DNA from 2 places in the Lactobacillus sp. JM1 genome. Region 1 is predicted to be linked to the other one. Evidence: predicted binding sites of a transcription regulator. Region 1 holds the regulator's gene; the other holds the start of a gene.
The links. The regulator HrcA, encoded in region 1, represses chaperone genes, less so after heat shock. The targets are predictions, from matches to a motif close to TTAGCACTCNNNNNNNNNGAGTGCTAA.
Positions count from the first base shown of each region.

Region 1 (6,381 bases):
TGCCTTTGATCGCATCCATGAAGTCAATTGTCATTGTATAATCCAAGTCTTGACCCTTTTGAGGAGCAGTTGGATCTACTCGACTTCGTCCACCACCAAAAGCTGAACCAAAGATATCACCAAAAATATCACCAAAATCACCAAAGCCTTGAGATGAATAACCACCTTGGCCACCAAAGCCACCATAACCTTGACCGCCAAAACCAGCTTGACCGTTTACACCGGCTTGACCAAATTGATCATATTGAGCCCTTTTTTGCTTATCATGCAGAACCTCGTATGCTTCATTTACTTCTTTGTATTTTTCTTCAGCGCCAGGTTCATGGTTTAAGTCTGGGTGATATTTTTTTGCCAGCCTGCGGTAAGCCTTGTTAATGTCGCTTTCACTAGCATTCTTATCAACACCCAGCACATCATAATAATCACGTTGTGCCATCTGAAAACTCCTTCATTCATAAAAGAAAAGAACTACAATCACGCAGTTCTTTTCTTGTTTGATTTAATTATAAATCTTTTTACTTGTCAGGGTCTACCTTGTGAAAGTCTCCATCAACAGTTGAACCACCTTGACCGTTGCTTGAGCCATTATCATTATTTGGTTGACCACCTTGCGCTCCTTGAGGTCCAGCTTGACCAGCAGCACCTTGAGCACCACCGTTTTGTTGGTAAAGTTTAACAGCTAAATCTTGAGCAGCCTTTGATAAAGCTTCCTTCTTTTCTTTCATTTCATCCAAGTTGTTATCTTTTTGAGCTTTCTTCAAAGCATCCAAAGCATCTTGAACATTCTTGGTTTCAGCTTCAGGAACTTTACCCTTAGTTTCTTTCAAAGTCTTTTCAGTAGTAAAGATTAATTGATCTACTTCATTACGTAAATCAACTTCTTCCTTACGCTTCTTATCTTCTTCAGCATGCTCTTCAGCATCTTTTTGCATCTTCTTAATTTCTTCGTCTGATAGACCAGAAGAACTCTTAATGGTAATCTTTTGTTCCTTACCAGTACCCATATCCTTAGCAGAAACATTTACAATACCATTCTTGTCGATATCGAAAGTAACTTGAATTTGTGGAACACCACGTGGTGCTGGTGGAATATCAGTTAATTCAAAACGTCCTAAAGTCTTATCATCTGCTGCCATTGGACGTTCACCTTGAAGAACGTGAACATCAACAGCTGGTTGATTATCTGCTGCAGTTGAGAAGATTTGGCTCTTTGAAGTTGGGATAGTAGTGTTTCTATCAATTAACTTAGTGAAGACACCACCCATAGTTTCAATACCAAGTGATAATGGAGTGACATCAAGTAAAACGATATCCTTAACATCACCAGAAATAACACCACCTTGAATTGCTGCACCTAAAGCAACAGCTTCATCAGGGTTAATTGAGTGATCAGGTTCTTTTCCAGCCCATTCCTTAACAGCTTTTTGAACTGCAGGAATACGAGTTGAACCACCATTCAAAATAACTTTGTCAATATCACTTACGCTCAAGCCAGCATCACTTAATGCATTGTCAAAAGCAATCTTAGTCTTTTGAACTAAGTCATCAGTTAATTCATCAAACTTAGCACGAGTTAAATCAGCTTCAAGGTGAAGAGGACCAGCTTCTCCAGCAGAAATGAATGGAAGTGAAATGTGAGTTGATGAAACGCCAGATAAGTCTTTCTTAGCCTTTTCAGCAGCATCCTTTAAACGTTGTAATGCCATCTTATCATTAGATAAGTCAACACCATTTTCTTCCTTAAAGTTTTGGATTAACCAATCCATAATTCTCTTATCGAAGTCATCACCACCAAGGTGAGTATCACCATTAGTTGATAATACTTGGAAGACACCATCACCTAGTTGCAAGATGGAAACATCAAAAGTCCCACCACCAAGGTCATATACTAAAACTTTTTCATCATTTTCATCTTTATCAAGACCATATGCTAAAGCAGAAGCTGTTGGTTCGTTGATAATTCTTTGAACATTTAAACCAGCAATCTTTCCGGCATCTTTAGTAGCTTGACGTTGTGCGTCATTGAAATAAGCAGGAACAGTGATAACTGCATCAGTTACCTTTTCACCTAAGTAATCTTCAGAAAACTTTTTAATGTATTGCAAAATAAAGGCTGAAATTTCTTGTGGAGTATATTCCTTGTCGCCAACCTTAACCTTGTAACCTTCTTCACCCATATGGCTCTTAATTGAAACAATAGTGTTAGGGTTAGTAATAGCTTGACGCTTAGCAACTTCCCCAACTTGAATTTCACCATTCTTAAAGGCAACTACAGAAGGAGTCGTACGGTTACCTTCTGGGTTAGTAATAATCTTAGGTTCTTTTCCTTCAAGTACGGCAACAGCTGAGTTAGTCGTACCTAAGTCAATACCAATAACTTTTGACATATATGTAACTTCCTTTCTTATTGAGCCACTACAACCATTGCTGGTCTTAATGTTCTATCTTTATATTGATATCCTTTTTGTAAAACTTTAACTACGTGATCCTTTTGATCATCATTTTCTGCTGCAACAGTTTGAACAGCTTGATGTAGTGCAGGGTCAAAAGTTTCACCTTCGGCTTTGATTTCAGTGATTCCTTGATCTTTCATTGATTTAACTAATGAGTCAAGTGTCATCTGAACACCCTTTTGGAGTTGCTTAGCTGCCTCATCATCTGCTTTAACAGCTAACGCGCGTTCTAAGTTATCCATTGCTGGCAAAACTTCTTTAGCGAGGCTTTGAGATTCATATTTAATCAATTGCGCACGCTCTTTTGCATAACGTGCTTGCATATTCTGAATCTCAGCTTCACTACGTAGATATTTATCTTCAAGATCCTTATTCTTAGCTCTCAATTCAGCGATTTCTTTTTCATAATCTTTTGCTGGATTTTCCTTAACTTCCTCTTTCGGAGTTACTTTTGGATCTTTCTTTGGTGCCTTATCTGGGGTCACCTCGTCTTTTAAATCTTTTTCATGCGGAAACTCTTCTTTACTCACAGCTAACCTCCTTACTTAAATCTACCATAATAATCTAACAATTTCTTTGCTAGTTCATTCCTAAAATACTCGAGTAATCCGATCATCTGCGAGTATGGCATGTTAGTTGGTCCAAGTAATGCTATTGTTCCTTTACCATATTTACCAACGCTATATTGTGCAGTCAACAAACTATAATCTTCAAGTAGATCTGATTGTAATTCAGAACCTAACTTAACTTGAACTTTCGACTTTGAATCATTCTTAATTTCATCTTTAGGATTAAAACCAATCAAGCTTGAAATAGCATCATTTTGATCAATTAATTTGTAGAGAGATTTAACTTTAGCTAAATCATCACTTTCATAATTACTCAAAAGATTAATCTGACCATCCACATACATTTGCTCACTAGCAGCATCCTTAATAACATCTTGAAGCAAATCCAAAATTTCAGTTGCTGATCCACCAGCAACTAGATGGTCTGCAATTCTCTTAAGTAACACTTCATTAACTGAACTAAGTGGCTTTCCAACTAATTGATCATTAATTAGTCGAACTGCTTTTTCAATCTCTTCCCCATTTGTATGATGAGGTAACGTGTAGATTTGATTCTTTACATTACCGTCATCCGTAACTAATATTGCCATCACTTGATGGCTTGAAAGGGGAACGATCCTAAAACCAGTTACTTTAACCGAGCGAGTTTCAGGACCCGCTGCAAAAGCAGTGTAGTTAGTTAAATCAGACAGAATTTTTGCAGCTTCTTGTACGATTTCATTAACTTGTTGAAAGGGTTGGTCTAATTGATAAATAATTCGATTATAGACGGATGCTGGTATTTTTACGGGATTAATCAAATGATCTAAGTAATACCGATAACCAGCAGTTGAAGGAATTCTACCACTTGAAGAATGAGTCTTCTCAAGTAGTCCCTTTTCTTCGAGTGCCGCCATTTCATTTCGAACTGTAGCACTTGAAACCTTGACAGGCAGTTGATTCATCACGGTCTTAGAACCTACTGGCTCATGAGACTGAGTAAAGTCCATAATAATAGTCTTTAAAATAAGTTCTTGCCGTTCAGTCAACATTTTCTCGCCCCCATCATTAGCACTCTTCTTCCTCTTGTGCTAACAATTAATATGATACCATAACTTAGCAATTGTGCAAGCAGAGTGCTAATTAAATTTGTTTTTTATAAAAAAAGGTAAGCAACAAGTGCTTACCTTAATCATTTAATTGGTAGTCTAATTACAGTTTTACGCCTTTCAGTCTTAGTTCTCCTTGGATCACTTAAATATATTTCATGATGATAGCGTGGATTTTGAATATCTATCTGATAATTTTCTTTTTTTACAAATCGATGTATCTCTTCAATTGTCGCTGGCTCATCATCATAACTACCAATGTGCATTACCTGAGCGCAAAGTCCTTCATCATAAGTAAAGAATTTAACTTGAGAAAAATCTTGCTTTTTCTTCTCAGTAGCTGTCTTAACTGCCCAATTAAATTCTTTTTCTGTAACAAAATCAGGCAGTCGAATCATCGATATCCAGGCGAAGTTCTCCTTGTGAGCATAATCAATTTTTTGCTTATCTTTTGACCACCATAGTCCTTCAAGTGGTGGCACTACATAATCAAAATATCCTGGAATTTTATGCTCATTTTTTTTGCTCATCTTGATAGTATAGGCAAGCCCATAAAGTAATTCTAACGCCTTGTGATAAGTCCCATCTTCCTGATTAGGATCTCCACTTCCTGAAACTGCGATGTAATTCATTTTAGGAATCTTAATAATTTCAGGTTGCTTTTTTGGATGATACAAATTTTTATATTCTTTTTTATAATCAAATGCCATTTTTATTCTTTCTATACAATCTGCTAGTCATCTACCTTTAATTTTATCCGTTTACTTGCTACTTGACTAATAAAATACTCATCATGCTCAACTAAAAGCATCGCTGGTTTGACCTTCTTTAAAACATCAATTAATTGATCTTGGTTAAACACATCTAGGTAATTTGCTGGCTCATCCCACAGATAAAGGTCAGCCTCTTCAACTAATGACTTAGCAATGGCCACTCTTTTTTGCTGCCCCATGCTCATTTCTTCAATTCTCGTCTCAAAACTTGTTCTAGGAAAACCCATTTTTCTAAGCATATTAAGCATTTTCTCATAAGACAAATGTTCCTTTTGAACAAATTCTGCCAAAGTGCCTGAATATTCTACAAAATTTTGTGGTAAATAGGAAATTTTTAAACCATTAGTTAAACTTAAAATTCCTTGATAAGTTACATCTATATTTTTATTTAAAACACTTTTCAAAAAAGTAGATTTTCCCGATCCATTTTTTCCTTCAAGGGAAACAATTCCTCGTTTTTTAACAATTAAATTTAGGTCTTTAAATAACTTTTTATCTTGAACTTTCAAATCTAAATGCCGAGTTTCTAATAAAGTCGAGTGATAGTTTGGTTGAAAATTCATCTCTAATTCTGGCACAGATTCAACATTCCTTATTAAACCTTTTCTATCTTGGATATCTTTATTCATCCTTCTTTCAATATTTTTTGATCTTTTCATTATCTTAGCAGCCTTATGACCAAAAAATCCCTTATTAATATCTGCATGAATTTCATTCTTATGTGCACTAGCTTTTTTATTATTTTCTGATTGAAGTGAATATCCTTTAATACGTTGTCTACTTGCATTTAAAGTTTTAATTTGACCACGGAGTTTTTCATTTTTCTCCTGGTTAAACTTATCACGCTTCTCTTTAGTATCTTCATAGCTTGCATAATTTCCCTGATATAAATGAATCTCTGTATTTTCAATTGCAAGAACATGATTAGTTACCTGATTTAAAAAATCTCGATCACGACTCACAACAATATAACCTTGCGAATGTTTTTGCAAATATCTAACCACTTGTTTTCGCGACTCTTCATCTAAATGATTCGTTGGTTCGTCAATTAATGGAAAAGCATCCTTATTAATAAAAGATAGAGCTAATAATATCTTAGTTTGCTCCCCTCCACTTAAAGTATTAAAAGGTTGCCAAATAAGATTAGCGTCTACTTGCATTAAATTCAATTCACGTTCAAGTTCCCACCGGTCAAATTGAACTTGTTCTTCTAAAGCATAGAGAGTTAATTGTTCTTCATTTTCTACATAAAGAGGAAAGTAATTAAATTCAAGGTTAGCTTTGATGGCTCCTGTTCCTTGCAATTTTCCACGTAACAGATTCAAGAATGTTGTCTTTCCTCTACCATTTCTGCCTACAAGTCCTAATTGCCAACTACTATCCAAATCTAAATTTAAATTATTAAAAATATTTTCACTACTGTCGGAATATTTAAAAGAAAGGTTTGAAATCTTAATATTGCTCATATAATCACCTCACGAAAAAAGCCTACACTTTT
Region 1 covers NZ_CP044412.1:787,474-793,854, reverse strand. Annotated here, with positions in the region: gene dnaJ (molecular chaperone DnaJ) at 1-436, opposite strand, end outside; gene dnaK (molecular chaperone DnaK) at 516-2,387, opposite strand; gene grpE (nucleotide exchange factor GrpE) at 2,405-2,983, opposite strand; gene hrcA (heat-inducible transcriptional repressor HrcA) at 2,995-4,053, opposite strand; gene F3I00_RS04005 (GyrI-like domain-containing protein) at 4,194-4,820, opposite strand; gene abc-f (ribosomal protection-like ABC-F family protein) at 4,844-6,349, opposite strand.

Region 2 (6,381 bases), 900 kb from region 1:
TATCGAGTCAATGATTCCCGAATTTTGTATTTTTTGCGATATTTTAATGAAAAATGATAGGTTTCTTTTTATATTTAATTTAAACTAAAGGTTAGACTTAAAGAACTAAGGATTAGAGAAATATGGAGAAAATAATTTTTAAAACTATCGTTCGACTTCGGAGACTAGCGTTTTTTAGAGTGGCAGATCGAACTTTGATGATGCTAATGCCTTTGGCCGTTGTCGGAAGTATTTTCCAATTTTTATGGCAGAGTGTTTTTTCACCTACAAGTTTGATATCAAATATTTTCTATTTTGATAAATGGTTGCCTGACCATTTGTTTAATGCGGCATGGTATTCCTGTCAAGGCGTTACCAGTGTAATATTTGGCACTTTTGGTTTGTTTACCGCCTATTTTTCAGCTCAGTATACTGCTCGTCTTTATCAAAAAGATGCTCAAATGGCTGGAGTTTCAGGAATGTTAGCGTTGCTTTTGTGTGCGTATCGTTTTAGGGACACGAGAGATTTTCAGCTTTCTTTTAATTGGCGTTTTTTAAATATTAATAGCTTTTTATTTGCCCTTTTAATAGGTTTTGGTACTGGGCTTATTTTTAGATTTTTAGGAGTTGAGTATCACCATCGGCATACAGAGAGTGCACAGCAAATTAAGCAAAGAGCCTTTGATTCTTTCCGCCCAATGCTTGCAACTTGGGTAATTGGCTTAATAGTTGGAATTTTAACTAGTTTGGTGCATGTGCGTGTAGTAGCAACTAATTTTTATCAATTTTTCCAAAGTCAAGGTCAGAATAATTTAAACTTAGGAGTATTTATTCCTTTCTTGCTCTTGGCACTTCTACTTAATTGGCTAGGAATTGGTCAACCTTTAGCATCTTTGACGGCAGGTAGCGATAGTGCGACTAATGTTGCTAATCTGAACTATGCTTTAACTCATGGTTCAAGCTGGAATGTACCTAATCCTTATATTGGTAATTCTTTATATCAATCTTATGGAAAATTTGGCGGTAGCGGTTTAACTTTAGTTTTATTAATTGGTATTTTAATTTTTATTAAAAAAAGCAGCATTGTTAGAGTGGCACGCTGGAGCTTTATACCGACATTATTCGGTTCTAATCAGGGTGCTTTTCTAGGTATACCTATTATGCTTAATCCACTATTTTTATTTCCATATGTAATTTTGCCAGTTATGAATATGCTTTTAGCTGCTAGCATGATTGCGGTCCATTTGGTTCCAGCTTCGGCTTATAATGTCTTATCTGGCACACCAGGCCCCTTAGTAGCATTTATTGCTACAAATGGAACGTGGCAAGCTTTAGTATTTTCGATGTTACTCTTTGCTTTGGATATTTTGTTATATTTACCGATCATTAAAATGTCTAAGGATGTCCAGGATGAAATTGATTTGTTAAATGATAAGGAGGCGGGGTATAAACATGTTAAATAAAAAAAGGGTGTCAAAAAACCGCCTACTTTTACTAGGAACATTTATTTTTTTAATAGTTTTGTCCATTCCTACTTTTTTCTGGATCAAAAGTGCCAATCATGATTTAGCTGAAAGAAGAAAATCACAAATGTCACCAGTCATTATGATTCCGGGCTCTAGTGCTACGACTGAACGATTTAATGAATTAGTTAATTTACTGAATAAAGATACTTTTAAAAAGCATAGTTTATTGAAAATTCAAGTAAAAAAGGATGGAACGCTGAAATATAGTGGAAAAATCAACCGTAATGATAATGAGCCTTTTATTGTTGTAGGTTTTGAAAACAATCATGATGGCTATGCTAATATCAAAAAACAAGCTGGTTGGTTTGATGAAGCATTTGCGCAACTTAGTCAGCAGTACAAATTTAATAATTTTAAGGCCTTTGGACATTCTAATGGGGGATTGATTTGGACTTATTGGCTAGAAAATTATTATGACGATTATAGTGATGAAATTCGGATCAAGAAATTAATGACCTTAGGTACTCCGTATAACTTTAATGAAAGTAATATTGATCATAAGACTGAAATGTTAAATGATTTTATTAAGAATCGAAAGAAAATACCACAGAACTTAGATGTATATTCTGTATCAGGCGGACAGAATTATGAATCTGATGGGTTGGTTCCAGAAAGTAGTGTAGCTGCAGGAAAATATATTTTCCAAAATCAAGTAAAACATTATACTACGATGACTGTTACTGGAGCTGATGCTCAGCACTCATCATTGCCGCAGAATAAGCAAGTAGTTCAGCTAATTGAACAATACTTGCTTGAAAGCACTATTGGAGATAACACGCAAGGAAATGGTCAAAGACCAAGAGGAAGTCGAAAAAAGCAAGACCAAAAGTTAAATAATTAAAAGATTGGAAAAATAATAAAAACAAATAATTTAGAAACAAATCTGACATATTAATTCACAAATTATTTAAGCACAATGCACTTTGAATAGCGTATTGTGCTTCTTTTGTTCACAAATTAAAATAATCTGTGGAAAAAACATGATATAATATTTGGCTTTCTGTGGATAACCTGTTATAATAAAAAATGTGAGTAGTTAGCACTCATTAGTTACAAGTGCTAAAATTTTTGAGAATATGAGGAGTGTGTAAAGCATGGCATACTTTGACAATGGAAACTACAATTTTGATGATTTGTTTAATGAATTAAACAGAGACTTTTTCAATGATGGAAGAATGACCAATGGTCAACAACCAATGAGATATAGTGCTGGTCAAGCACCTCAACAAGGAGCACAAAATGGCCAACAACAAAAGGAAAAGCCAATTGGTGTTGATTTAACTGAACAAGCTAAAAAGGGTAAATATGATCCTGTCATTGGACGTACAGCTGTTATTGACCAAGTTATTGAAATTTTAAGTAGACGTAAGAAGAACAATCCTGTTTTAACTGGACCTGCTGGTGTTGGTAAAACTTCAGTAGTTGAAGGCTTAGCTCAAAGAATCGTTGATGGAGACGTTCCTGAAAAACTTAAGAACGCCCACATTATTGAGTTGAACATTAATGAGTTAGTTGCAGGTACTTCTCTTCGTGGTAGTTTTGAAGAAAAATTAAAGAAGATTATTGATAAAGCTAAGGGTGACAAGAATGTTATTCTCTTTATCGATGAATTACATAATATTGTTGGGGCAGGTTCTACTGACTCAGAAAACAATTCTGGGGATGCTGCTAATATTTTGAAACCAGCATTAGCAAGTGGTGAAATTCGTCTGATTGGTGCAACTACTACTAGTGAGTACCAACAAATCGAAAAGGATCCAGCTTTAGCTAGAAGATTCCAACCAGTTCAAGTACCAGAACCAACGATTGAAGATGCTGTTCAAATTTTGAAAGGCTTAGCTCCAAGATATGAGAAGTATCACAATGTAAAATACGATCCAGAAGCATTAAAGCTTGCTGCTGAACTTTCAAATCGTTACATCAATGATCGTCATTTACCAGATAAGGCCATTGATTTAATGGATGAAGCTGGTGCTAAGAAGTCCTTAGGGATGGATCAAAAGGATGAAACTTCAATCAAGAATAAGATTCATGCCTTAGAAGGTAAAAAGGCAGAAGCAGCTAAAAATGAAAAATATGATGAAGCTGCTAAGCTTAAGAAAGAAATTGAAGACCTCAAGAAAGATCTCAAGACTGCGGGTAAAGCTAGTGAACTTAAAGTTACACCAGAAGATATGTACTCTTTGATTCAAACTAAGACTGGTATTCCAATGAGTGAAATTAATGCAAATGAAGCTCAAAAGAACGCTAACTTAGCTGCTGACTTGAAGAAGGTTGTCATTGACCAAGATAAGGCCATTGATATCATCACTGATGCAATTGCTCGTAAGCAAGTATTTAAGGATTCTAACCGTCCAACTGGTTCATTCTTACTTACTGGTCCTACTGGTGTTGGTAAGACTGAATTGGCTAAGCAGTTAGCAATTAAGTTGTTCGGTAAGGCTGATGCCTTAGTACGTTTGGATATGTCAGAATACCAAGACCAAATGGCTGTTAACAAGTTAATTGGTTCAGCACCAGGTTATGTTGGTTATGGTGAAGGCGGACAATTGACTGAAAAGATTCGTCACCAACCATATTCTTTGATCTTGCTTGACGAAATTGAAAAGGCAAACCCACAAGTCTTCAATGCCTTACTTCAAATTATGGATGATGGCCGCTTGACTGACGCACAAGGTAGAACAATTTCCTTCAAGGATACTATCATCATCATGACTTCAAACGCTGGATACTCTGATAAGTTACTTAAGGGTGACGATCAAGATGCTTTACGTAAGGCACTTGAAGTTTACTTCAGACCAGAATTCTTGAACCGTCTTGATGCAATTGTGCCATTCAATTCATTGACTAGCGAAGATATGCTTAAGATTTTAGATCTTTACTTAGCTAAGATGGAGAAATCACTTGCTAAGAGAAACATCAAACTTCATGTTACTGCTGATGCTAAGAAGTACTTGGCTAAGAAGGGATATGATAAAGAATTCGGTGCTCGTCCATTGAGAAGAGTTGTTGAACAAGATCTTGAAACCCCAGCTGCTAAGTTAATTGTTTCTAAGCCTGATACTAAGGAAGTTAAGTTCACCATCGACGATAAGCACTTATACTTAAATGGTGAAGTACTTGAAGACGTATTGTTTGATAAAGAAACACGCGAACAAGAAAAGAAAGACGTTAAAGAAGCTGAAAAAGCTGATAAAAAAGAAAATAAATAGTTAATACTATTTTGCTTGAAAAGAGACGGTGGATTAATTCACCGTCTCTTTTTTTTAATTAATTTTAATTATAGGGTAGAATTCCCGACAAAATCAGGTATAATAATTAAAAATAAATTAAGGAGAATTGGAATGAAAAATTTCTTTAAGAAAGTTCCAGTAAATACTTTTTTAAAAGCGGATTCTCGCTTAACTAGACATTTAAATGCACGTGATTTAGTTGCATTGGGAATTGGGGCAGTTATTGGAACAGGTATTTTTATTTTACCTGGTCATGAAGCTGCTCAACATGCTGGACCTGCTGTTGCGATTTCGTTTTTGTTAGCGGCAATTGTTTCTGGTATGGTTGGAATGGCATATGCTGAGTTCTCCTCTGCTATGCCAGTGGCTGGATCTGCTTATTCTTTTGGCTCAGTGATTTACGGAGAAATTGTGGGTTGGATAATCGGATGGGGACTACTATTAGAATATTTCTTGGCTGTTTCTGCCGAAGCAACAGGTTTTGCTTCTTATTTTAATAATAATATTTTGGCGCCAATTGGTATTCATTTGCCTAAGGCTCTTGAAGCGGGACCAATGGAGGGCGGAGTAATTAATCTTTCTGCAGTCTTGATTGTCTTGATTGTAGCTCTAATTTTATATCAAGGCGCTAATTTATCGAAACGGGTAGAAAACATAGCAGTAATTATTAAGGTTGCTATTATCATTTTGTTTATTGTGATTGGACTTTTCTATATTAAGGCAGAAAATTATGTTCCTTTTTATCCTAAGAAATTTCAAACTCCGCCATTAGGAATGGGTGGAATTTCTACAGCAGCAGCGACAGTATTCTTTGCTTTCATTGGCTTTGACGCTTTAGCAGCTAATAGTGCTGAAACTAAAGATCCTGCTAAAAATGTAGTTAAAGGAATTATGGGAACAGTAATTATTGCAGTATTACTTTATGTTAGTTTTTCTTTAGTTTTGACTGGGATGGTCAACTATAAGCGATTAAATGTTGACGATCCAGCGGCATATGCACTAAAAGTTGTCGGATTAACTGCTTGGAATAAGTTAATCACAGTTGGGGCGTTGGTAGGAATTTTTACGGCAATGATTACAATGCTCCTAGGTGGATCAAGATTACTCTATGCTTTAGGAAGAGATGGATTATTACCTGACTCAATGGGGAGTGTACATGCTAAAAAGATGATTCCTGATCATGCTGTAATCGTTTCTACTATAGTAGCAGCTATTTTTGCTGGGTTAGTCCCATTGATGGAATTAGCGTCTTTAATAAATGCTGGCACTTTAATTGCTTTTGCTTTAATATCTTTTGGAATTATTCCGCTTCGTCATAGAAAAGATATTGTAAATAATGGATTCAAAATGCCATTTTATCCGGTTTTACCAATAATATCTGGATTGCTGAGCGTATATTTCATCTGGATGCTGCCAAAAATGACAAAAATTATGGTAGGAATTTGGTTAATAGCTGGAATAGTTGTATATGTAACGTATGGTGTAAGACATTCTAAATTACAAAAACAATAAAAGGTCTCACAAAATGAGACCTTTTTTAGCACTCTAAAAAAATATTGCTAATTTTTAGAAAAAAGGGGTTGACGAAAAGGAGAAAAGTCTGTAAAGTAATACATGCTGTTTGAGGCAAGCAAGAAGCAGAG
Region 2 covers NZ_CP044412.1:1,881,057-1,887,437, reverse strand. Annotated here, with positions in the region: gene F3I00_RS09615 (PTS transporter subunit EIIC) at 123-1,442, shown strand; gene F3I00_RS09610 (alpha/beta hydrolase) at 1,432-2,346, shown strand; gene F3I00_RS09605 (ATP-dependent Clp protease ATP-binding subunit) at 2,600-4,717, shown strand; gene F3I00_RS09600 (APC family permease) at 4,850-6,250, shown strand.
Region 2: F3I00_RS09605 (ATP-dependent Clp protease ATP-binding subunit) is a predicted target of HrcA. The motif match lies at 2,542-2,568, and genes of this name have one in related genera.